3 regions of the Shewanella sp. SACH genome follow, and region 1 is predicted to be linked to each of the others. Evidence: predicted binding sites of a transcription regulator. Region 1 holds the regulator's gene; each other region holds the start of a gene.
What was found. Region 1 encodes MetJ, which represses methionine synthesis genes. Its sites were predicted from a motif close to TAGACGTCTAGACGTCTA; they were not measured.
Positions count from the first base shown of each region.

Region 1 (8,202 bases):
ACTTACGCCAGTGCACTCACCTTTAAAACCCCGAGTGGCAAGATTGAACTCACCTCCGCGAAAGTGGAAGCCATGGCTCCGGGCCGTGGGGTGATCAAGTTCCGCGAAGTGCATCTTAAAAAAGCAGACGAGCTGTACTTTATCCAAGGCAAAGTGGCGGTGCACACCAATGGCGCCACCCACAATGTGCCTATGCTCGCTAACCTGATGTCGGATAACGCTGTGTGGGTTCACCCCGTCACAGCGGGCAAGTTAGGGATCAGCAATGGCGACCCAATCCGCCTCACCAGCAGTGTTGGCACAGAAGAAGGCCATGCCTTAGTCACGCCGGGCATTCGCCAAGATACTGTATTTGCTTACATGGGCTTTGGTTCTAAAAACAAAGAGTTGGTCAGAGCAACAGGCAAAGGTATCCACTGCGGTAACTTACTGCCGCACGTGACTGCTCCTGTGTGTGGCATGACTGTGCACACCACGGGCGTCACGCTGGCAAAGCGCTAATCGGAGGCTTAAATGAATAAACGATATGTAATGGTGCACGACGAGAATAAGTGCATCGGCTGCCAAGCTTGTAACGTGGCGTGTCGCAGTGAAAATGGCGTCCCCGAAGGCGTTACTCGTCTGCAAGTGCGAGTGGAAGGCCCCTTTGGTGAGATGCCAAATCTGCACTTCAAATACCACAGGGTATCTTGCCAGCAATGTGAAGATGCGCCCTGCGTTAAGGTGTGCCCAACGGGCGCAGCCTATGTGGGTGAAGACGGCATTATCTCTATCCATACCGAGAAGTGTGTCGGCTGTATGTACTGTGTGGCAGCGTGCCCTTATAAAGTGCGCTTTATGAACCCAGAAACCAAGGCGGCGGATAAGTGTAACTTCTGTAAAGACACGCGTTTAGCGCGGGGCGAAGAGCCAGCGTGTGTGACTGTGTGTCCAACCGATGCCTTAGTGTTTGGCGATGCTAATGATCCGCAGAGTGACGTGGCCATCATGCTCAACACTAAAATCACATACCAAGATAAAACCCATTTGGGCACTAAACCTAGGGTATATCGCGTTCCTACCAAAAGAGGAGGGATTTGATTATGAACAATACTTGGGGCGACATGGCGCAATATGATCCTGTCACTTGGCACTGGGTCATCGCCGTTTACCTGTTTATGGCGGGGTTATCCGCGGGCAGTTTATTGATTGGCATTGGTTTACGCTGGGCGAATAAGGAGCTCAGCGCCGGAGCCGAAAGCAGTATTCTTAAGGCGGCTGCCATTATTGGGCCTGTGGCAATTAGCTTAGGTCTAGCTTGCCTAGTGTTTGATTTAACCAAACCCTTCCACTTCTGGCTGATCTTAATTCACTATAACTTCCAGTCTGTGATGGCCATTGGGGTGCTGGCGCTGCTGGCGTATTCTCCCTTAGCCTTTGCGTACGCCATTATTGTGCTGCGGGATGACTTACCAAAATGGGGTTTGGGTTTCCTAGCGCCTATCGCTAAGTTACTTATGCCATTTCGAAAGCTGATTGAAGTATTGTTGTTTGTCCTCGCCATTGGCGTAGGGGCTTACACTGGCTTCTTAATTTCGGCGATGAATGCTTACCCTATGCTCAACACTGCGGTACTGCCTGCGCTGTTTTTAGTGTCGGGTTTATCGGCGGGCGCTGCGGCAAACGCGGTACTGGCACTCTTGCTGTTTAAGACTGACAGCCACGATAAAACTTTAGTCAAGATGCACGGTTTAGAGTTGCCTGTGATGGCGATTGAAATTCTGTTCCTGTTCATGTTGTTCTGCGCCTTGTACTTCAAGGGCGGCGCGGCGGCTGCGGCCTTAGCGTCGTTAACCTCTGGGCTATGGGCAAGCGTGTTCTGGATAGGCGTCGTCGGTATAGGTTTTGGTATTCCATTGCTGTTCATGTTGCTACCAGCCGCGACTCGCCATACTAAGGGCGCGATGATCATGGTGGCCTGCGCGAGCTTAACGGGCGTACTCGCTCTAAGACACTTTATTGTGTACGCAGGGCAAAGCTATTTAAGCTGAGTGTAAGCTGGCTTTAGATCTTGATAGATAAAGAAAAGCACTGACAATGTCAGTGCTTTTTTATTGCTTGAATCTTGAGAAGGTTTGCCAATACAAGCAGGACGCTTATTGGGGTAATAACTCGATAACCGACTTCACCGTTAGCACTAAGGCGCTGATACTGCACAGGACTAATGTCGCCATTTTAGTCTTGTCTTTATCGACACTGCCCACCAATCGCCCCGCGACTACATATCCTAAAAGCACTGAAGGCAGCAGCATTAACGACAGCCACAGGTGCTTCAATTCTAATAAGCCAGTGATCGCCAGAATGACCATAGCTATGGTGGAGCTAAAAATGAAGAAGGCCGACAGGGCGGCGCGAAACTGCGAAGCGTCTTTGCCTGACAATAGAATCGCCATCGGCGGGCCACCAATAGCGGCAATATTACCGAAAATCCCCGAGACGACGCCCGCCCCAAAGAGGGTTTTCTTATTCACTGGCAGGCTGAATTTATACAGGCTGAGGATAACCGCGACAGCCACAATGGCGGCAATGGATAACCCGAGTATGGGCTGAGGCGCAAACAGCAACAGACTCGCGCCGATAAAACCACCGGGCACGCGACCTAGGAGTGCATATTGCAAGCCATTGAATTCTAAATGACCACGTTCCCGGAATAAGGTCAGTAGCGAGATGGTAAATCCCATGGCAATAACGGGACCCGGTACGAGCTGCGGATCGACGATATACAGCAAAGGGCTGGCGACAACCGCTAGGCCAAACCCAATCAGGCTCTGGGTTAAGGCGCCAAGAAATACAATCAGCGAGGCCAAGGCAAGAGTCTGTGGATCTATCATAGAAAACATAGGATTCCATATAAACAAAAAGGGATCGTTAACGATCCCTATTGATGAGCACTGTGATGTAACTTTGCCAGCGACAAGTCGCTATTCCATGTCTTCCCACTCGATCCCCATCTCGTCCATCAGCAACTTGGCTTCGGCGGGAATGCTGTCTGGGCTATCTTTTGACAGATCTTCATCGTTAGGCAATGGCTGGCCAGTGTAGGCGTGCAAAAATGCCTCACACAACAGCTCGCTGTTGGTGGCGTGACGCAAATTATTGACCTGACGACGAGTTCGTTCGTCCGTAAGGACCTTAAGCACTTTGAGCGGAATAGACACAGTAATTTTTTTTACTTGTTCATTCTTCTTGCCATGTTCAGCATAGGGGCTGATGTATTCCCCATTCCATTCAGTCATTGACTCACCTGTTATAACGCTAAATTCGGGGCAGATTTTAAACCCTTACAAAGAACAGTCAAATTATTGCTACTATTTCTTTGTGATTGCAAACAGATTTCTTTATGTTCAGACGTCTAAACGTCTTCACGCCTATTGACGATGGCGTTGGGCTTAGGTACATTTAGACGTCCAGACATCTCTATCAGTCTACCGAATTTAGGAGTCCACCCATGGCAGAGCGTCAATTAGCCACACTGGCAGTGCGTCAGGGTATCGAAAGCGATACTCAATATGGTGCAGTTGTGCCACCGATTTATTTGTCGACTAATTACGCCTTCGATGGTCATAAAAATCCCCGCGAATTCGATTACAGTCGTTCAGGCAACCCAACGCGCTGCATTTTAGGCGAAGCATTAGCGCAATTAGAAAAGGGCGCCACTGGCATAGTGACCTGCACTGGCATGGCGGCCATCACTCTAGTGACCACTTTGCTCGGCCCCGATGATCTATTGGTGGTGCCCCACGATTGTTACGGCGGTTCTTACCGTTTATTTACCAACTTGGCAAAGAAAGGTCAGTTTAAGTTGATTGTGGTCGATCAAACCGACAGCCAAGCGTTAGCCGCCGCTATCGGGCAGAATCCTAAGATGGTGTGGCTCGAAACCCCATCGAACCCGCTATTGCGTGTGGTGGATATCGAAGCCATTGCCAAGGCGATCCATGAGGTCGGCGCGCTAGTCGTGGTCGATAACACTTTTTTATCGCCGATATTGCAACAACCCCTATTGTTAGGCGCGGATATCGTTATCCACTCCACCACTAAATACATCAATGGTCACAGCGATGTGGTTGGCGGCGCAGTGGTTGCCAAAGATGCACAAATTGGCGAAAGCTTACATTGGTGGTCGAACACGTTAGGCTTAACGGGATCGGCATTTGATAGTTACTTAACCCTGCGCGGCCTACGTACCTTAGCGGTGCGAATTCGTGAACATCAAACCAATGCCCAGCGCATTGTTGAGGTATTGACGCAAAGCCCTGTGGTGAGCAAAGTTTATTACCCTGGTCTTGCGGATCACCCAGGTCATGCCATTGCTGCCAAGCAACAAAAAGGCTTTGGCGCTATGCTGAGTTTTGAACTCAAGGGCGGCGAGGCCGAAGTGGTGGCCTTTTTAGGTGCACTCAGCTTATTTAGCGTGGCGGAAAGTTTAGGTGGCGTCGAAAGTTTAGTGGCCGTGCCCGCAACTATGACCCACAGAGCCATGGAGCCGCAGGCGCGTTTTGAGGCAGGCATTAAAGACACCCTATTGCGTTTATCGGTGGGTATTGAAGATGCCGCCGATTTAGTTGCAGATATTCAAGCAGGATTAGCCGCCGTTGCGGCTTGTCAGTAGAGGAATAATAGATGGCACGTTGTCACTTACATAAATTTGGTGGCTCCAGTTTAGCGGATGCCGATTGTTATCGTCGAGTCGCCCATATCCTGTTAACCCACGGTCATAGTGATGACCTTGTGGTGGTCTCTGCGGCGGGTAAGAGCACGAATTTCCTGTATAAATTATTAGCGCTGCGCGACGCGGGTCAGTTGTGGCAAGAAGAATTACAAGTGCTGACCAGCTATCAACAGGGGTTGGTAGAGCAGTTATTGTCGAACGAACAAGCCCGCGATCTGCGTGAGCGTTTGGCGACAGATCAGGCGCAACTCATCAGTTTATTGTCCCTCGACGAACGTAACGAATATCAAGTTAACCATGTGGTGAGCTTTGGCGAGCGTTGGTCGGCACGTTTAATGGCGGCGCTGCTGCGCGAATCTGGTGTGGCGGCAAGCCACGTGGATGCCTGTTCAATTTTAGTGGCCGATGAAGCCGCCGTGCCACAAATTCGGGTGCAGGAATCCCGCGCAAAAGTACAAGCGCTGTTGGCCGCCCATCCAAATGAACGACTGGTGATCACTGGCTTTATCTGCGCTAACGAGCGCGGCGATACTTTATTACTTGGTCGTAATGGTTCCGATTTTAGCGCCAGCCTGATTGCTAGTCTCGCCGATATTGAGCGCGTGACCATTTGGACCGATGTAGAAGGGGTGTTCAACGCCGATCCTAATAAAATCAACGATGCTAAATTACTGAAAAGCATGTCACTTGCCGAAGCTGACCGCTTAGCGCGTTTAGGCTCGCCAGTATTGCATTCGCGCACTCTGCAGCCTTTGTTCAATACCGAAGTGAGTTTAGCGGTGCGCTCAAGTTATGCGTCCCACACCGACTTTACCTTGATTGCGCCCCACAGTTCGTCTGCGAGCGCGCCTGTGGTGACGAACCTCAATGCTGTCGTCTTGTTCGGCTTTAAGCTCACTGGTGAATTAACGAGCTTATTAGATTCGTTGATCGCCGCGGGTTTAACGCCATTGGCCCATTGGACGTCTGCCCATCAAAGGGTTGAGCTTGCCTATACCGCTGAAAATCAAAAACAAGTGCAAAGATTGCTCGATACTCATGCACAAGCATTAGGGATCAGCGATCAGCAGATCAACACAGATCTCGGCTTAGTGGCGTTAGTGAGTGCCGATGCTGAACATTATCGCCGTAGCTTCGCCCGTTTACTAAGCCGTGATGCTAAACCTTTGTTTAGTGGCGACTTAAGCTTAGTGACGCTGGTGCCTCAGTCGCAGGTGAATCTGTTAACCCAAAAGGTACACCGCCGCTGCGCTGGGCCGCGTAAACGCATTGGCGTCTTACTACTCGGTGTGGGCAACATAGGTGAGGCTTGGGTCGATTTGTTTAAGTCGGTTTCACCATCATTGGACCATGAACTCGAAGCCAGTGTTGAGTTAGTCGGCTTAGTCAGTTCGAGTAAAGCTTTGATTAAATCCACTGGGATTAATCTTGCCGCGTGGCAGACTGAGTTTAATACCGAGGCAACACCTTGGCAGTACGAGCACTTGTTCGAGCAATTAGAACGGGTTAACTGCGATGAGCTGGTGGCCTTAGATATCAGTGCCAGTGCCAGTTTGACGCTGCAATATCCAGAGCTATTCGAGCGCGGTATCCATGTGGTGAGCGCGAATAAACTTGCGGGCTCGGGTCCACTGCCTTTCTACCGTGAGTTAAAGCAGCAACTGGGTAATCGTCGTTTATTTTGGCGCTATAACGCCAGTTGCGGCGCGGGCTTACCCATCCAACATGCGCTAAATGATCTGCGTAACAGCGGTGATAGTGTTGAAGCCGTGGGCGGGATTTTCTCTGGCACTCTGTGTTGGTTATTTGAGAAATACGATACCAGCAAGCCTTTCTCTGAATTAGTGATTGAAGCCAGAGGCTTAGGTATTACTGAACCCGATCCCCGCGACGATCTGTCCGGTCGTGATATGCAGCGTAAGCTGCTTATTTTGGCCCGTGAAATTGGCCTTGAAATCGAGCTTGAAGATATTGAATTACGCTCATTAGTGCCAGCCGACTTGGCGGATATTCCCTTAGATCAATTTCTTGCCCGCATTGCCGAGTTAGATGCCGATCTGCTGCAACAATACGGCGCAGCGGCGGAACAAAATAAGGTGCTCAGATACGTGGCATCCTTAGATAACAGCGGCCCAGAGCTTAAAGCCGAAGTCGGTTTGCAATGGATTGATGCCCATCATCCCTACGCTAATTTGACTCCAGGGGATAACGTGTTTGTGATCCGCAGCGTCTTCTATCAAGGCAATCCGTTGATCATCCGTGGACCGGGCGCCGGACGCGAAGTGACAGCTGCGGCCGTGCAGTCGGATCTGACGCAGATCTGTCGCGATCTCTTGCAAGAGTAGACTGAAATTCAGCAGCTTAAAGGACTCATTTGAGTCCTTTTTTATTGGCTAAAATAAATCTATCGAATTAACCGAGATTAAATGCGGTTTATGGACATTTTTTGGCTTGACTTACATCTCAGTTTCTCTAGTATATGGACATATAGACGTCCAAACGTCCATTTGAACTAATTCATAATAGCAAAGAGTAGCGCCAAGGGCGGTTGAGGAAATACACATGGCTTTTCATCACGCACAACATTCACAATCGCTGAACCAGAGCTTGTCTGAGCTTAATGGCGATATTAATGTTTCTTTTGAGTTTTTCCCGCCATCGACCCCCGAAATGGAACAGATCCTGTGGAACTCTATTCGTCGTTTAGAGCCGCTTAATCCTAAGTTTGTGTCTGTGACCTATGGCGCTAACTCAGGTGTGCGCGACCGCACCCACGGCGTGATTGAGCGTATTCAACAGGAAACTGACCTCGTTGCCGCGCCGCACTTAACCTTAGTGGATGCTAGCGATGAAGAGCTATTAGAACTGGCTAAGCATTACTGGAAATCGGGCATTCGTGACATAGTAGCACTGCGGGGCGATTTACCTGCGGGCAGCCCTAAGCCAACTCGTTTTGCGGTGGATTTAGTGCGTTTACTGCGCTCTGTGGCCGACTTTGATATTTCCGTTGCGGCCTATCCAGAAGTGCATCCCGATGCGAGCAATGCACAGGCTGATTTGATCAACCTCAAGCGTAAGATTGATGCGGGCGCTAGCCGTGCCATTACCCAGTTTTTCTTCGATGTGGAATCTTACCTGCGTTTTCGTGACCGCTGCGTCGCCGCCGGTATCGACGTTGAAATCGTGCCAGGCATTTTACCTGTGACTAACTTTACCCAGTTAAAACGTTTCGCGGGCATGACCAATGTGTCGTTACCGGGCTGGCTACACAAGCAATTCGATGGTTTAGAAAACGATGCCGGTACACGCCAATTGGTGGGCGCAAACGTGGCAATCGACATGGTAAAAGTCCTGTCCCGTGAAGGCGTGAAGGATTTCCACTTCTACACCTTAAATCGCGCCGAACTGACCTACGCTATTTGCCATACGTTAGGTGTGCGTCCTAAGTAAAACATCAACAACATAAACTAATAAAAACGCCGCAGAGAATG
Region 1 covers NZ_MPDG02000002.1:136,285-144,486, forward strand. The annotation lists gene phsA (thiosulfate reductase PhsA) at 1-501, shown strand, start outside; gene BM607_RS08420 (4Fe-4S dicluster domain-containing protein) at 514-1,080, shown strand; gene nrfD (NrfD/PsrC family molybdoenzyme membrane anchor subunit) at 1,083-2,030, shown strand; gene BM607_RS08430 (sulfite exporter TauE/SafE family protein) at 2,136-2,879, opposite strand; gene metJ (met regulon transcriptional regulator MetJ) at 2,961-3,275, opposite strand; gene metB (cystathionine gamma-synthase) at 3,488-4,651, shown strand; gene BM607_RS08445 (bifunctional aspartate kinase/homoserine dehydrogenase II) at 4,663-7,056, shown strand; gene metF (methylenetetrahydrofolate reductase) at 7,274-8,161, shown strand.

Region 2 (8,202 bases), on a different contig from region 1:
GCCATTTCTAAGGAGTCTGAAACGCAGCCGCCGGTTTCTTCGGCAAGGGCTTGGATTTCAGGATCGGTATAATAATGGGCAACCAGAACGGCATCTTTTTCAATGAGCAGTTGTTTGATACGCGCCTTGTAATCGGCTTTTTGCGCATCGGACAAAGGAACTGGCTTAGGCGGAAACGGGTAATCAATGGTTTCTATTGTTGGAGCAAATGGGCTGGGGGCAAACTGACTCATAACACATCCATCAGGATAACTACGTCCGGGAATTATACGTAATCGGGATCAAAAGATTAACCCATTTGTGCAAAGCAAATAAAAAAGGACGCTCTAAAGCGTCCTTTTACTGTCAAATCTGCGTGCCAGCGGCTTAGCGCATGGCCAATAACATCTCTTGCGGCTGCTCCAGATATTGTTTCCACAGATTACAGAAGCGAGCAATGGTACCGCCATCGATCACTCTGTGGTCGCCAGACCAGCTTACTTGCATGATTTGGCGGGCTTCGACTTCCCCTTTCGCATTAAAACGCGGCAAGGTTTGCAACTTACCTAAGGCCACAATCGCCACTTCAGGTTTATTGATAATAGGCGTCGCCACTGTGCCACCTAAGGCGCCAATGTTAGAGATGGAAATCGTGCCGTCTTTCAGATCCGCTGGCGCCACGCGGCCACTGCGGGCTGCTTGGGTCAGGCGGGTGATTTCTGCCGCCACTTCTAAAATGCTCTTGTCCTGCACATCTTTGATGTTTGGCACCAAGAGACCGACTTTAGAATCCACCGCCATGCCGATATTGTGGCGCGCCTTGTAAGTCAGCTCAGTGCAATCAGCATTCACTTGGCTATTCATCACAGGGAACTGACTTAACGCGAGCGACATCGACTTCATGAAGAAAGGCATCATGGTCAGCTTCACTTCATCGGACGAATACTTCACTTTCATGCTTTCACGCAGTGCGACTAAGTCTGTTAAATCAAACTCTTCGCAATAGGTAAAGTGCGGAATGCTCGACACTGATTCCACCATCATGCGTGCCATCACAGCTTTTACGCCGCGAATCGGCTCAACCGTGTCAGCGCGTTGAGTTACTGTCGATGTTGGGACTTGGGTTTGAGATGCTTGAGTCGCTTGAACTGGCGCCTCTTTTACCTGAGTCGTACTTGGAGTAGAAACATTGCTCGCGCCTTGTTGGAAGCGAGTGATGTCTTCCTTATACACACGGCCGTGCTTTCCTGTGCCAGGTACTTGGCTCAAATCGATATCTAACGACCGCGCCATTCGACGAACCGCAGGGCTGGCCAAGGCTTTACCTTGACGAGCAGGTTCTGCACTCACAATCTGCGCTGTTGGTGCCGCATTGGCCACAGTATCAGTGTTTGTTGTCGCAGGTGCAGAAGCCGCATGTTCAACTTCAATGGCAAATAAAGGCGCATGCACTTTAGCTAGCTGACCTTTGCGATAATGCAGTTTGGCAATTTTACCCGCTTTAATGGCAGGAATTTGCACCAGCGCTTTATCTGTCATCACGTCGGCAATCGGTTGATCTTCCTCAACCCAATCACCTTCGCTCACTAGCCATTCGACGAGTTCACATTCAACAATACCTTCGCCGATATCCGGTAGTAAGAATTCTTCAATGCTGACGGATGAACTGGATGACGTATTGGCAGTTGTTGCCGCCACAGGCTCAGTCACTTTTGAAGTCGTCGCAGCAGGTTCAGTCGCAATAGACTCTTCACTCGCGATTTCAACGGCACCTTCAATTTGTACGGCATAGAGCGGCGCATGCACTTTCGCAATATCGCCCTTGGCGTAATACAGCTTAGTGACCACGCCCGCAAATGGCGCAGGGATTTGCACTAGGGCTTTGTCTGTCATGACATCGGCAATCGGCTGATCTTCAACGACTGTGTCGCCTTCTTTGACCAACCATTCAACCAATTCACATTCCACTACACCTTCGCCAATATCCGGCAAAATAAAATCTTTAATCATACCGGACTCCTAGAAGGTCACTGATGCTTTGATGGCTTCAAACGTTTTGAACGCATCAGGCATGTATTCTTTTTCATGAATGAGTGGGTACGGGGTATCTAAACCACAAACGCGGCTGATGGGCGACTCAAGATACAAGAAGCATTCTTGCTGGATTGTCGCGGCAATTTCACCTGCAAAACCACCAGTTAATGGCGCTTCATGGTTAACCAGCAAACGTCCGGTCTTTTTAACTGAATCGGCAACGGTATCGATATCCCAAGGTGACAAGGTGCGTAAATCAATAATTTCGCAGGAGATCCCTTCTTTAGCGGCCATGTCGGCGGCTTTTTCAAGGATTTCCATTTGCGCGCCCCACGCCACTAAGGTGATGTCTTTACCTTCGCGAACCACTTCAGCCTTGCCCAGTTCAATTTCATAATCGCCCGCTGGCACTTCGCCAACCGATGCGCGATATAAACGCTTAGGCTCAAAGAAGATCACTGGGTTTTTGTCACGAATTGACGCCAACAGCAGGCCTTTGGCTTGCTCTGGGTTACGTGGTACCACTACTTTTAATCCCGGTGTCTGGGTAAAATAAGCTTCGGGTGATTGCGAGTGATAATGGCCGCCAGCAATGCCGCCGCCATAGGGCGTACGGAACACTAATCCACCGACATCGAACTCATTACCGCTGCGGTAACGGAACTTAGCCGACTCGTTGACGATTTGATCGAACGCCGGAAAGATATAATCGGCGAATTGGATTTCCGCCACAGCAGTCATGCCATTTGAGGCTAAACCATTGGCAAAACCGGCAATACCTTGCTCTGTCAGCGGGGTATTAAAGCAGCGATCGCGACCAAATTTTTCTTGAAGACCGGAAGTGGCGCGAAATACCCCACCAAAGTGACCCACATCTTCACCAAAAACCACCATGCGCTCATCGGCTTGCATGGCTATCGACAAGGCCTCATTGACGGCCTGTAACATATTCATTTCAGCCACGGCTTATAGTCTCCCTGCACTTTTTGGATAGGCTTGCGGATATTTTTTGATATGTTCTTTAAGATCGGCGAGTTGCTTTTTCAGCACTGGCGTCGGCTTGTCGTACACATCTTCAATAATTTCATCCAGCATAGGCACAGGAATTTTTTCAGCCACTTTTACCGCAGCCAATACTTCTTCACGATATTTCTCATGCAGTTTCACATCATCCGCTTCAGCTAACCAACCTTTGTTGATAAGCCATAATTTGAAGCGTTTAACCGGATCGTGTTGCTGCCACTTGGCTTCTTCATCTTTCGAGCGATAACCTGATGGATCGTCTGATGATGAATGCGCGCCGAGACGGTAAGTCATGGCTTCAATCAGCACAGGGGCATTATGCTCAATCGCATAAGCGCGGGCTTGCTGCGTTGCCGCTAACACGGCCAACATGTCATTGCCGTCAACACGAATCGTGTGCATGCCATAACCCACGCCGCGACTCGCAATACCGTTACCGGCAAACTGCTCTTCAGTTGGGGTTGAAATGGCGTAGCCATTGTTACGACAGAAGAAAATCACTGGACACTTCAATACTGCTGCCATGTTTAGACCGGCATGGAAGTCCCCTTCCGATGCAGCGCCTTCGCCAAAATAGCAAACCGCGACGTTGCGCTTACCTTGCATTTTTAAGCTGTAGCCCACACCAGTCGCCTGCGGGATTTGTGTCGCAAGGGGTGAAGAAATCGTTTGATAATGCAATGCCGCACTGCCGTAATGGATTGGCATTTGGCGACCTTTACCGAGATCTTTCTCGTTACTGAACATCTGATTCATAAACTGTTCAGTGGTAAAGCCGCGATAACGCAACGCCGCATGCTCACGGTATTGCGCGAGGATAACGTCCTCTTGATCGAGTGCGGCCACACTGCCGACAATCGCCGCTTCTTCACCCGTACAGGTCATGTAGAAGCTGATGCGCCCTTGACGCTGGGCACCTAACATACGTTCATCGAGTACCCGAATGAACACGCAGGTATCGTAAATTTTAGTGGCTAAGGTTTCATCTATCACAGGCAAAACCGCGGTTTCATAAGTGGTGCCGTCGGCTTGTAGAATTCGAAGGATAGGAATGTGTAGCGATGCCTTATCCAAGAAGCCGACACGGTGCACTGTATCAGTGTTGAGTGTTGCTTTGCTCATATTGTGCTCTTGTTATCTCATTACGCACCAAAGCGTTTTGATGCGTCTGTTTATACGAATATGCCCGACGAACATTACGTTAACGTAAACTACCTATCAACCATTGGCATAGCTCAAACCACAAGTTATCCCTGCCTCGCATGTATATATTGCTTTACAAGCCTAACGCACGTCCGCATTCACTGCAGGGATCAGGCAAATCACAGTGCGATTGCCAATAGGCACTTTGGCATTAGGGAACACGACAGACTCAAACTCATGTTCCACTTTAATTTCTTGCCCACCTTCCCGCGCTAATACAAAACCTTTCGGGAAAGATCTGAAGTTTTCGACATCGGTTGCGAAGGTAAATTCAAAATCATCGAAATGTTTATTGATGACGCGGCACACTTGATACAAGTTAACCTTATCGGCATCAAATGCATCTAACTCCAACGGCTTAGCGGTGATCAAGCGCATAAACATTTCATGGGTCGCAATAAAACGCGTCATGTCGTTCTGCCCCATGGGATACACTTTGCCAAGCTCAATGGTAAAGGCATCGGCGCCGTAGCGTTCGGAGGAAAAATAGCTAAAGGTCGTGGTCGGTTCGTGGTGAAAAAGTACCGTATCGACGCCGCTTGCGGCTAAAAACATGATTTGCTCGCCGCTAAAGGCACGCCCTGGACGATAGGGATAAATAGCGAACTTTTCATGCTTCGAGGCGCGCATCGCCGTGTGCAGATCATAATGAATGCGCTGACGACCATCGGCAACCGCGGTATAAAAACGGTCGACATAGGCTTCGAGTTTTTTGGCGCGCACTCGCTCAGGATTGACTAATCCCGGAGGATTGGAATGCTCACCACTAAAGAGACGATTCATGTTCTCATCGATAATCCGCGTGCCGTTATTAATCGCTAATGGGTTACCAATCAGGAATAAAGTGCGCTGTTTAGCGATGATCTTTTGCTGTAAAAGCTGCTTAATTAAGCCATTGCAGAGTTCAATGGGCGCGGTCTCGTTACCGTGAACACCGCAAGAAAGGACAACATCTTTTCCTTCATTCTGGGCGGGCTCAAAAACGATAACGCCGGTATCCCACACTTCAACTTGGGTATGGTCGCCTAAGCTAAATGAAAACTCGCCATCGAACTGTTCAGGATGGGCTAAGGTGAGCGCTAAAAAATCCTTTGAATCTAACAGAGCTTGTAACACAGAATTCTCCTTATAATGGTGTGTAACAGTAACGGCGCAATAGCATCAGTGCAGATAGCAATAACCACTCAAGCATTCATCTCACCGCGGTTAGGCTGACTCGCACCTTAAAAAGCGGCTTCAATACTAACACATGTTTTTAATGCTGTTCTCAGACATTTATCGCCATAGGACCCAGTTTTGAACGGAATAAGATCAACGCGGCGCTTTGCTATGCCGAGTGTAAATTTCCCATGCCTTTATCGAAAAATCGTCCAGCATAAATATTCCTGCTAGAGGCTTGCTTTTGCGCGCGAGTTTTATCACAATCCTTAGCCATCTAGACTTCTATTGGATTTAATTATGGCGTTAGCAACCTTTGGTGCCGGCTGTTTCTGGGGCGTAGAGTATTTTTTTAGACAAGTGAATGGCGTATCGAATGCCACCTGCGGTTACATGGGCGGCAATAATAGCGCGACCACCTATGAAGAAGTCAAAAAAGGCAAAACGGGCCACGCCGAAGTGGTACAAGTGGAATTTGACCCTGCCCTGGTCAGTTATGAAGACTTGCTCGAGGTATTTTGGAAAAACCACAATCCAACCAGTCTGAACATGCAAGGCGGAGATATAGGCACTCAATACCGCAGCACGATTTTCTTCCATGACCGTGAACAAAAAGCCGCGGCAGAAGCCTCAAAATTAGCTTTTGCCCGCTCAGGTCGTTGGGGATTACGCCATATCGTGACTGAAATTGTGCCATTGCAACAGTTCCATGTGGCAGAGGAATATCACCAAAATTACATCGATAAGAATAACTTACCGAGTTGTCATATCGAGTACTAAATACGGTCAAATCAGCATGAGTTTAATACTCATAGCTTAAATAGACATAAACAAAAACGCACTCAAAACTGAATGCGTTTGTTTTTAATACTTTATAAACCTACTGCTGCGTTAAGCGTTCAGCGCCTTATCAATTAATGCCTGCGCATCTTTGATGATTTCAGCTAAATGCTGCTCACTGATAAAACTCTCGCCGTAGATCTTAAATAACGCTTCCGTGCCCGATGGACGCGCGGCAAACCAACCATTCGCCGTAGTCACTTTGATGCCACCAATGGCCGCATTATTGCCCGGCGCATGGGTTAACACGTTTTCGATTGTCTCACCCGCAAGCACAGTGGCATTTAAGGTTTCTGCATTTAATAACGCAAATTTGGCCTTGTTTTCAAGACTGATTGGGCTATCGATACGTTTATAAAAACTTTGGCCAAATTGTTTTACTAGCTCTTGATGGCGTTGACCTGGAGTTTTACCTGTCACCGCAAGAATTTCTGCAGCAAGTAACCCTAGAATAAAGCCGTCTTTATCTGTACACCACGTAGTGCCATCACGGCGTAAAAATGCCGCGCCAGCGCTCTCTTCACCGCCAAAGGCGATGGTGGCTTCGGCTAAACCATCGACAAACCACTTAAAGCCCACAGGCACTTCGAGTAATTTTTTGCCATGGAAAGCACAGATTTTATCGATAAGCGCACTCGATACTAAGGTTTTACCTATGGCTAAGGTATCGCTCCAATCCGGTCTGTGCGTCAGTAAATAATCGATAGCGACCGCAAGGTAGTGATTAGGGTCCATCAAGCCGGTACCAGGGCAGACAATGCCGTGACGGTCATAGTCAGGATCGTTACCAAGGCATAAATCAAAGGATTCTTTATGGGCGAGTAACCCTGCCATCGCATAGGGAGACGAGCAATCCATACGGATTTTGCCGTCTTTATCCAGCGGCATAAAGCTAAAGCTTGGGTCAACTTTATCATTAACTAAGGTGATATCGAGCCCATAACGCGCGGCAATCGGAGCCCAGTAGAAAATCCCTGAACCACCGAGCGGGTCCACACCGATACGCAGCTTAGCGTTGGCAATCGCCTGCATATCGATAACATTCTCTAAATCAGCCACATAGGGCGTGATCAAATCAATGGCGTTGACATAGCCTGAGGCCAGTGCTTCGGCATACGCTAATTTTTGCACGCCAGCTAACGCTTGGCGCAAGTAATCATTGGCACGCGACTCAATCCAAGCCGTGATATTACCTTCGGCCGGTCCACCATGGGGTGGATTGTATTTGATCCCGCCATCTTGAGGCGGATTATGGGAAGGCGTGATAATCAAACCATCGGACAGTGCCGCACCTGTGATATTGGCTTCGCGATTGGCGCAAATCACCCCATGGGACACCACTGGTGTTGGCGTGAAACCATCATTCTGTTGGATGTGCACTGTGACTTTATTTGCCGCCAGCACTTCAATTGCCGATAAATAAGCCGCATAGGATAACGCATGGGTGTCAATCCCGAGGATCAACGGCCCATTGATATTCACCGATTGGCGGTAATCCACCACAGCTTGGGTAATCGCCCAAATGTGTTGTTGGTTAAAACTGCCATTAAAAGCGCAGCCTCTGTGCCCAGAAGTGCCAAAGGTGACGCGTTGTTGTACATCATCCATATTTGGCGTGATGCTGTAATAATGGCTCATCAGTTTTGGAATATTGACCAGATCCGTCTGATTAGCGATTTGTCCTGCCCTTTGATGTATTGCCACCTATGGCTCTCCTGCACTCAATTACAATTAAAAACAATGATTAAACTTAGCTCAATAGCTGATGAAACGGCTCACCCGCGGATTAAACGCGCTCGGCGATGCCAGCTGCAACCGTTGCATCACAGCCAAATTGCACTAAGACTTCAGATAAAATGGTGCGTTTCTTGGCGGTATTGTTGTTGCTTGTCACCCAGAAACCACTGGTACCGATTTCTTTAGGATTCGCCGATGCGCTCGCTTCCAGTAATTGCTCTTTCGAAC
Region 2 covers NZ_MPDG02000001.1:1,218,044-1,226,245, reverse strand. The annotation lists gene nadA (quinolinate synthase NadA) at 1-233, opposite strand, end outside; gene BM607_RS05335 (dihydrolipoyllysine-residue acetyltransferase) at 367-1,989, opposite strand; gene BM607_RS05330 (alpha-ketoacid dehydrogenase subunit beta) at 1,999-2,976, opposite strand; gene BM607_RS05325 (thiamine pyrophosphate-dependent dehydrogenase E1 component subunit alpha) at 2,980-4,158, opposite strand; gene astE (succinylglutamate desuccinylase) at 4,321-5,355, opposite strand; gene msrA (peptide-methionine (S)-S-oxide reductase MsrA) at 5,698-6,177, shown strand; gene pgm (phosphoglucomutase (alpha-D-glucose-1,6-bisphosphate-dependent)) at 6,289-7,941, opposite strand; gene seqA (replication initiation negative regulator SeqA) at 8,024-8,202, opposite strand, start outside.
Region 2: the regulator MetJ is predicted to act here: its motif matches at 5,668-5,685, upstream of msrA (peptide-methionine (S)-S-oxide reductase MsrA).

Region 3 (8,202 bases), 180 kb from region 1:
TTCAAGCTCTATGTAAACCATCAAACCATAATAGCGCTCAATGCCAGTGGAAAAGTGCACACTTGGGGTTACGGTCCCGAAGGGGGCAATAGGCTGCATTTGCAGAATAAACTGGCGATATCTTTGCCGAAGGACGAAGTTTTACGGCACTTAAGACAAAGACGGCATGGGGGTAAAGTAGCGATATTTATCCGATTCGTAGTGCACTTCAGGATGTCGTGAGTATTACGTCAAATAGCTGTGCTTTTGCAATCTTAAGTCCAGCGGGAGAAGCGCACTTTTGGGGCAATGAAACGAACTGCGGTATCGATTGGCTCAAACAAACAGATATTAAAGGCGTGAACAGTATTGTCAGTGTCGGCACGGGATTTCTGTTGCTGCGTGACAATGCCGTACCGCAAATCCTCGTCGATGACAGTGACTACGCCTATCTATATGGTTTTCACTATGCCCAAGAGATCCTCAATCGATATTGGCAGAAGGGAAGCAAAATCACCATAAGTTCAGTATCATTTGTATTCACCCGTCCTGACGGCAAAGTCGTGCCAGTAGGCTATAGGGCTAACCTAGAAAATGTCGAGAAGCTCATAGAACGCATCCCGCGATTAACTTGGTTAGCGAGGGCGGGTGAGGGTTATGTCGGGATCAGTGAAAAGGAGGAATGGGTCTCTTGGTCGATGAATAACGAGATGCTCGCCAAATCTCCGCTGCAGCCAGCCGATTCGTTGGTGATTAAGCCGCTGGATTTTGCCCCTGTTGCCCAATGCGAAACGCCAGAGCAACGGCAGGCGATTCTGAGTCAGGAAAGGCCTAAACCTGAAGTAAAAATGTGGTTGTTTAGCGAATAGCATTCACCTCTTTTACCATCACGGCGCAGATAAACGGAGTATTTCTCTGTTATTTACGCCGTGACAGTGATTATTTCTTTTAAAGTGGCAGTTAATCTAGGCTTTTGACTGTTTTCAATCTGGGTTATTCGCTAGAATGCTGGGTGTTTTCTGTTCAATTTCATGATGTCGTATTAATTAGTATTAGTTATAAGTGCGATACAAGGATGATAAGTATGAAATTAGCATTGTGTTCACCTATTGGATTATTTCAAGGTGCCAGTGTGTTGTTACTCTGCAGCTTAATTGGCTCAGAGCCTGTTCAAGCCACATTAGATATGCCCCGGAGCGAAAGCGGCGCTGCTCATACCCATGTATTGCCCGTATTTGGTCAGCAATTAGGGTTCAATCTGCCTGCGGGCTGGAAACAGGCTTATCATGAGGAGCAAGCAGGCATGTTTATGGCAGAGTTTGTGCCAGAGCAGGAAGCATTAACCCAGTGGAGTGCGCTATTTTGCGTGCAGGGTTTTAAGGATATGGCCGAGAGTATTAGCCCTGAGCGCTTCTTAGATGCGATGGCCGAGACCTATAAATCGACCTGTGACGGCGAAGTGGTGTACCAGAAGCTCGGTGACACCGAAGTCGATGGACACGCTGGATTTCATGCGATTCTAGGCTGTACAGCCATGCCCAATATGCACGGTGTGACGCCACTGAATCCCAAAGCCTATGCTTCAACTCCTCAAGGGGAAATTGGCTACTATACGGTTGTTAGTGGCAATAAAGATTTGTATCTGTTGCATAAGTCGATGCGAGGTGCCGTTTTTTCTGCCGATAAACCGCCGCTGCAGGCGGATAATAGCCAAGATTTTATTTCCACTTTAGTCCCATTCTCCTTGAAGTAGGCTGTAGACGCTCGCTTGAGTTTGATGGACTTTCATCCGTATAGACGTCTATAATGCGCGCGCTCAGGCTCTATAATGTGCTGAGCCTTAAGGGGCGATAGCAGTCTTTATTGATGGCTGTACCCTATGAATCAAATTTTTAGTCAACCTTCTGAGGTGCTTGCGTGCGAAAGCCGCGAGATAATCGGGAAGCCAGTGGAATTCTGGCACTGCCCCCGCAACGGTAAAAGGTGAGAGAAGACCGCGTTTGATTGGTGAGTTCAAGACCGAACCCGATAGTCAGAATGTAAAAGGTCAGTCTCGCGTTAATCCAATTTTTAAGGGATTAACATAGCCTAAGTCCGGAGACCGGCCCTAAAGGTGTTTTTGAGATTTCGGTGGGCAGATCTCAAAATGCGATAGTCACTGTCAGTATCTTTTACTGAATGAACAGTATCGTGGCGCTAATGCCCCGTTTTCCTTGCAGGAGTTAAAGGTAAAATGGGAACAAATCCAACAAAAATCGCGCTGCTGATCGGTAGCTTTTGCAGTTTTTCCGTTATCGCGCCCGCTATGGCGGCAGACGATACCAGCACAGCGAAAGTCGACGAGCATCTTGTCGTGATCGGCCGCTCTGACAATACCCCGTTAAATATTGCCGCGAATGTGAATGTGATTGACGCTGCGGCGATTGAAATGAGCGGTGCCACTAGCGTGACTGACGTTTTACGCGGTCAAAGCGGTATTCAAATTTCGGATAATAACATCGGTACTAGTTTTGCGATGCGTGGCTTTAGCGCCAGCACTGCCGTTAATAACACGCTGATTTTACTTGATGGTCGTCGCCTCAATAATATCGATATCGCTGCTCCTAGTCTTAATGCCATACCGCTTAACCAAGTCGAGCGCATCGAAATTTTATCGGGTAGTGCGGGTGTGCTCTATGGCGATCAAGCGGTAGGCGGCGTGATCAATATTGTCACTAAATCTCCTGAAAATACTGGTGGTAGCGTGCAGTTATCCGGCGGCAGCTTTGATACCTATGAAGGTCGCGGTGATGTGTCTGGCGCGATCAACAAGGATTGGCGTTACTTTTTCACTGGTAGCTATAACCAAGGTGACAACTACCGCAAGCATAATGCCAATGAAACAGGGTCGATTTTAGGTCGCATTCAATATAAAACGGCCACAGATTCGTTCTTTATTGAAACCAGCTATTACGACGATGACCGTGAAAATCCTGGCTCATTGACAGAAGAACAGTTCAATAAAGACCCACGCCAATCTTTCAAGAGCAGCGAATATGTCCATGAGATGACCACTGCGGCGCGCACGGGTTATCAGCATCAGCTTAATCAAAATTGGGCTTTAGCAGCGGATTTAGATTATAGCGATACCTTAGTGTCTTCTTTTAATTGGGGGGCGAACAGCCATAACACGCGCTCACTGTTGATGTTTAGCCCTAAAGCGTTAGCGAACTACAGTACGCGTCAAGGTGAGCTAAACCTAGTCACAGGTTTAGACATCAGCCGTGGTAAGGCTGATTTTGACACTATGGCGCGTAGTAATGTACAACAAATGCAAAGCGCCTATCTACAAGCCACTGTGCCATTAAGCCATACCCTAAGTTATGTTGTGGGTGGTCGTTATGCGCGGGTGACCGACGAGTTAGTCGATGGTAATGTCTATCCTAATGGCATGGATTTAGATGAAGATGCGACAGCATTCGAGTTTGGCCTGAACTACCGTCCTAGTACAGAGCACAGATTCTATCTACGTGGCGATGAAAACTTCCGTTTTGCGAAAGTGGATGAGCAAGCTTATACCTCTAAAAATGTGTTTGGCTTAAAGCCGCAGACGGGCCGCTCCTACGAAGCGGGTTGGGATTGGACTCTTGCGAGCCAAACTTTACGAGTAAGCCTATACCGTCTCGATTTGGAAGATGAAATTGTCTTCGACCCAAGTGCGGAAAAACCTGAACTTGGCAGTTTCCAAGGTGCGAACGTTAATGCCGACGCTTCTCGTCGTTATGGCGCGAGTGCCGATTGGGATTGGCAGGTGACTCAAGCAATGCAACTCGGGTTAGAGTATAACTATATCGATGCTGAATTTACTGACGGTATCAATGATGGCAAGGAGTTGTCTTGGGTGGCAAAACACACGGGGCGCGGTTATGTCAGCATGGATTTTGCCGAGCATTTCCAGGTCTTTGCCGAAGCAATTTATACTGGTAACCGCTTTATCGAAGGCGATAACGGTAACGAAGGCGATAAGCTGGCCAGTTACGTGCTCGGTAATTTAGCCTTGAATTATAATCGTGATGCTTGGCTTGCCAGCCTGCGTATCGATAACCTATTTGATAAAGACTATGTCAGCGCAGGCTATTACGGTGGCCTTTGGGGGGATAGTTATTACTCTGGCCGTGGTCGCGATATTCGTTTAACCCTTGGTTATCGCTTCTAGGCATTGATTCGCTCAATTTCGATAAAGCCAGACTCAGTCTGGCTTTTTATTTTTTACGCTGAGTTCAAAGAATAAATCTTAAAATAGGTATAGTCTTGAATATCGTTTCAGTAGAGTGACTAAATTGTCGTTATCTTTAGTGGTTAGCGGGCAGCAATAACTAAACAGGAATAATTTATGTTTTACTCTGCTGTTTGTGGCTGAAATTCTTTAAATTTTGGGTATGATGTGAAGAGTAACCGAATCATCTTATTGCTAATAAACAGGTGCAAAGTGTCTTATGACAGATCTTGAGCAACAGGTTTTTACTCAAGTTAGAGCTATCATAGCGAATGAAGAGCAAGTGATTGGCCGCCGAGGGATTTTAATTCCACTCAAAAAAGCGATCCTCGCTGAAGGCGACATTCGTAACGTGATCGACATCATCTCGAGTGACCCCGCATTGGCGGCGCACATGCTAATGCGCAGCAATTCCGCGCAGGCATCTGGGGTGATTAACCCTAAGACTCGCTCGTTGAAAGAAGCTTTGGTCCGCTTAGGTCAAGTGAATATCTATCGCTATGCCTTTACGTTTTATCTGCAAGAACGCCTCGATGAGCTACCGCAGCCCTATAAAAAGTTAGTCCAAGGTTATTGGAAGTTGACTGAAGATATTGCAACTGATGCGGTGGATAGTTTAGCGGAGATGGAAGGCGTCGAGGTTGATGCTGATGAAGTGCAAACCTTGGCCCTGTTCAGTGTGTTCGGCCAAATTATCGCGCTCACGGCATTTGCCTATTTAAATGCTAATGCCGAACAATCATTCCCTTTAAGCGTGATTAAGTCATTGATTGATAATCAACAGCAGACTTTGACCATAGAATCATTCGAAGCGTTAGATTTAGATCAGGACTTACGCCAAGAGTTTATGATTGCCCATAATTTGCGTCAGACCCGCAATTCTAATTCCCCTGGTTTAATCTTGCGACGCGTATTGTCTATGCGTGGTTTGTTGATGAATCCGCTGTAATATTTCGATGCAATAAATTGCTGTTTTATCCTATGAAATAATCATTAGATTCAACAAAAAGCCTGCATCCGCAGGCTTTTTTACTCAATTTTACCCGCATTAATTTGTCTTCTGCTGGCGAGATAAACCTTCACTCGCCACCAGTTGTAACCAATTTTGGATCAAGGCTGAGTTGGCGCTATGGCGGCGATAGGCGCCAAACAAAGGGCGTTTCAAGCCTTCTTGCCCAAGCTTCACTGTGGTAAGGCTTAGGCCATGCCCTTCATTTATCGACCAATTTGGCAGCGCGGCTATACCGTCTTTACAGGCGATGCGTTGCAGTAACATCATGGTTAAATCACAGGTTTTTTGCTCACCCGCTTCTATGCCTGCGGGCTCTAAAAAGTGGCGATAGATGTCTAAACGCGTCAGTGGTACGGGATAGCTGATGATCGGTAAATGCGCTAATTGCTTAGGGGTGACATAGGCTTCTTTTGCTAGAGGATGATCTTTAGCAACCACTAACTTCACTTCAAAATCAAACAAATGCTGATAAGCGAGTGAATGCCCAGGTACAGGATCTGAGGTCAGCACTATATCCAGTTCACCCATTTCCAAGGCATTGAGCGAGTCGAACAAGTGACGGCTCGACAGATCTAACTCCGCTTGGGGATAGTCTTGTCTAAATTGCTCCATCACAGGCATTAACCAGCGAAAACAGCTGTGGCACTCAATGCCTACCCGCAACTGATTGGTTTCGGTTTCAAGGCCATTCTTAAGATCTGTCTCGGTTTCTAACACCTTAGGCAAAATCTCTTCCGCGAGATGAAGCAGGCGTGCACCTTCTTGGGTGAATGACAGCGGCTTACTCTTACGCACAAAAATAGGCGAGTTAATCCTTTGCTCCAACTCCTTAATTTGGTGGGAGAGTGCGGATTGAGTGACAAAACGTTTTTTGGCTGCGCCCGCCAAACTGCCACTTTCCTTCAGGGCCATTAAGGTTCGCAGATGTCTTAGTTCGATCATGTTCACTCCAGGTGAAATTCGCTCATGTTGTGCTTGAAATCAATTCGGTTGCTGGAATAGAGACTAACACAATAAACTTCTAGACGTCCAGACGCCCATTGTTATTTATCAAGGCGGAAATGCTGAAAAGTGCCAAGAGAAAACAATCTGGTGGGTGCAAGTGCCGAATTTGGCTTATCTCAAATAAAGGAAGATAGGGTATGCAATTAAATAGTCTTGGGTTTCCCCGTATCGGGCGTCGTCGTGAATTGAAATTTGCCTTAGAAAAATACTGGCGTGGTGAGATCACTCAAGCTGAACTGCGTGAAGTGGCGAGCGAACTGCGCCGTACCCATTGGCAGTGGCAAACCGCAGCGGGCATCGAGCAAGTGCCCGTGGGGGATTTTGCCTTTTACGATCAAGTATTAACCTTGAGTGCGACCTTAAATGCCATCCCTGATCGCCACCGCGGCGAAGGCGCTATCGATCTCGATACTCTATTCCGTGTTGCCCGCGGCAGAGCGCCAACGGGCCAAGATGCGCCAGCTTCTGAAATGACCAAGTATTTCAATACTAACTATCACTATCTGGTGCCAGAGCTGACGCAAAACCAAGATTTTTCGATTGCTTACGAGCAGTTTTTTGATGAAGTCAGCGAAGCCCAAGCGCTAGGCTATAAAGCCAAACCCGTGCTACTCGGTCCAGTCAGTTACTTATACCTTGCTAAAACCGTTGGTCAAGAGTTTGATAAGCTGAGTTTATTACCAAAATTATTCACTGCTTATGCTGACATTTTGGCGCGTTTCGCCGCCCAAGGTGTGGAATGGGTACAGTTAGATGAGCCTGTGTTGGCATTAGAATTAGATACAGATTGGCAAGCGGCGATGACTGAGACTTATCAAGCGTTAAGTACTGCGAACGTCAAGGTTCTCTTGGCAAGTTATTACGGTGGTATTGCGCATCACCAAGCCCTCGTATCTGCCTTGCCAGTTGCCGGTTTGCACTTAGATTTAGTTACAGCGCCAGAACAACTGGCTGTTTTTGCAAATGCGTTGCGCAGTGAGCAAGTTTTGTCGGCGGGTGTGGTCAATGGTCGTAACGTGTGGGCGGCGGATATCGATTTGATCGCCGAGCGTATTGGCGCTGTGGCGCGTGATTTAGGCGATCGTCTGTGGATTGGCACATCATGTTCATTGCTGCACAGCCCAGTCGATTTAGATGTTGAAGTCAAACTATTACCTGTGCTGCGTAAGCAGTTAGCCTTTGCTAAGCAGAAACTGTTGGAATTGAGCAAAATTCGCCAATTATTGTTGGCGCCTAATTCGGATGAAGCACAAAAAATCAGTGCTTTTTGTATCGCTCGTCGTCAAGCCAAAGCACAGGCTGCGGATAAGCAAGTGATTGAGCGTGTTGCGGCATTAACCACTGCGGATTACGAGCGTGTCAGTGATTTCAGCGTACGCCAAAGGGGGCAGCAGCAAAAATACCGTTTACCCCTGTTACCCACTACGACCATAGGTTCGTTCCCGCAAACACCCGCTATTCGAGGATTACGCAGCCGCTGGCGTAAGGGCGAGATAAGTGATGCTCAGTATACTGAGCAGTTACAACAAGTGACCCGCGATACTATCGAACGCCAACTAAAACTGGGTATCGACGTACTCGTGCACGGTGAAGCCGAACGTAACGACATGGTGGAATACTTTGGCGAGCAGTTAGCTGGCGTTGGTTTTAGTAAAAATGGCTGGGTACAAAGTTATGGCTCACGTTGTGTTAAGCCACCCTTGATTTACGGCGATGTGAGTCGTCCAAAAGCTATGACAGTCGAGTGGGCTGAGTTTGCCCAGAGTCTTACCGACAAGCCCGTAAAAGGCATGTTGACGGGGCCTGTGACAATTCTGCATTGGTCATTCGCCCGTGAAGATATCAGCCGCGATGCGATTGCGACACAACTGGCGCTGGCGATTCGTGATGAAGTGGTCGATTTACAAAATGCGGGGATTGGCATTATTCAAATTGATGAACCTGCCTTCCG
Region 3 covers NZ_MPDG02000002.1:320,515-328,716, forward strand. The annotation lists partial or broken gene BM607_RS09240 (hypothetical protein) at 1-848, shown strand, start outside; gene BM607_RS09245 (hypothetical protein) at 1,064-1,732, shown strand; cobalamin riboswitch at 1,870-2,104, shown strand; gene BM607_RS09250 (TonB-dependent receptor) at 2,213-4,174, shown strand; gene BM607_RS09255 (HDOD domain-containing protein) at 4,455-5,183, shown strand; gene BM607_RS09260 (LysR family transcriptional regulator) at 5,283-6,188, opposite strand; gene metE (5-methyltetrahydropteroyltriglutamate--homocysteine S-methyltransferase) at 6,389-8,202, shown strand, end outside.
Region 3: the regulator MetJ is predicted to act here: its motif matches at 6,261-6,278, upstream of metE (5-methyltetrahydropteroyltriglutamate--homocysteine S-methyltransferase).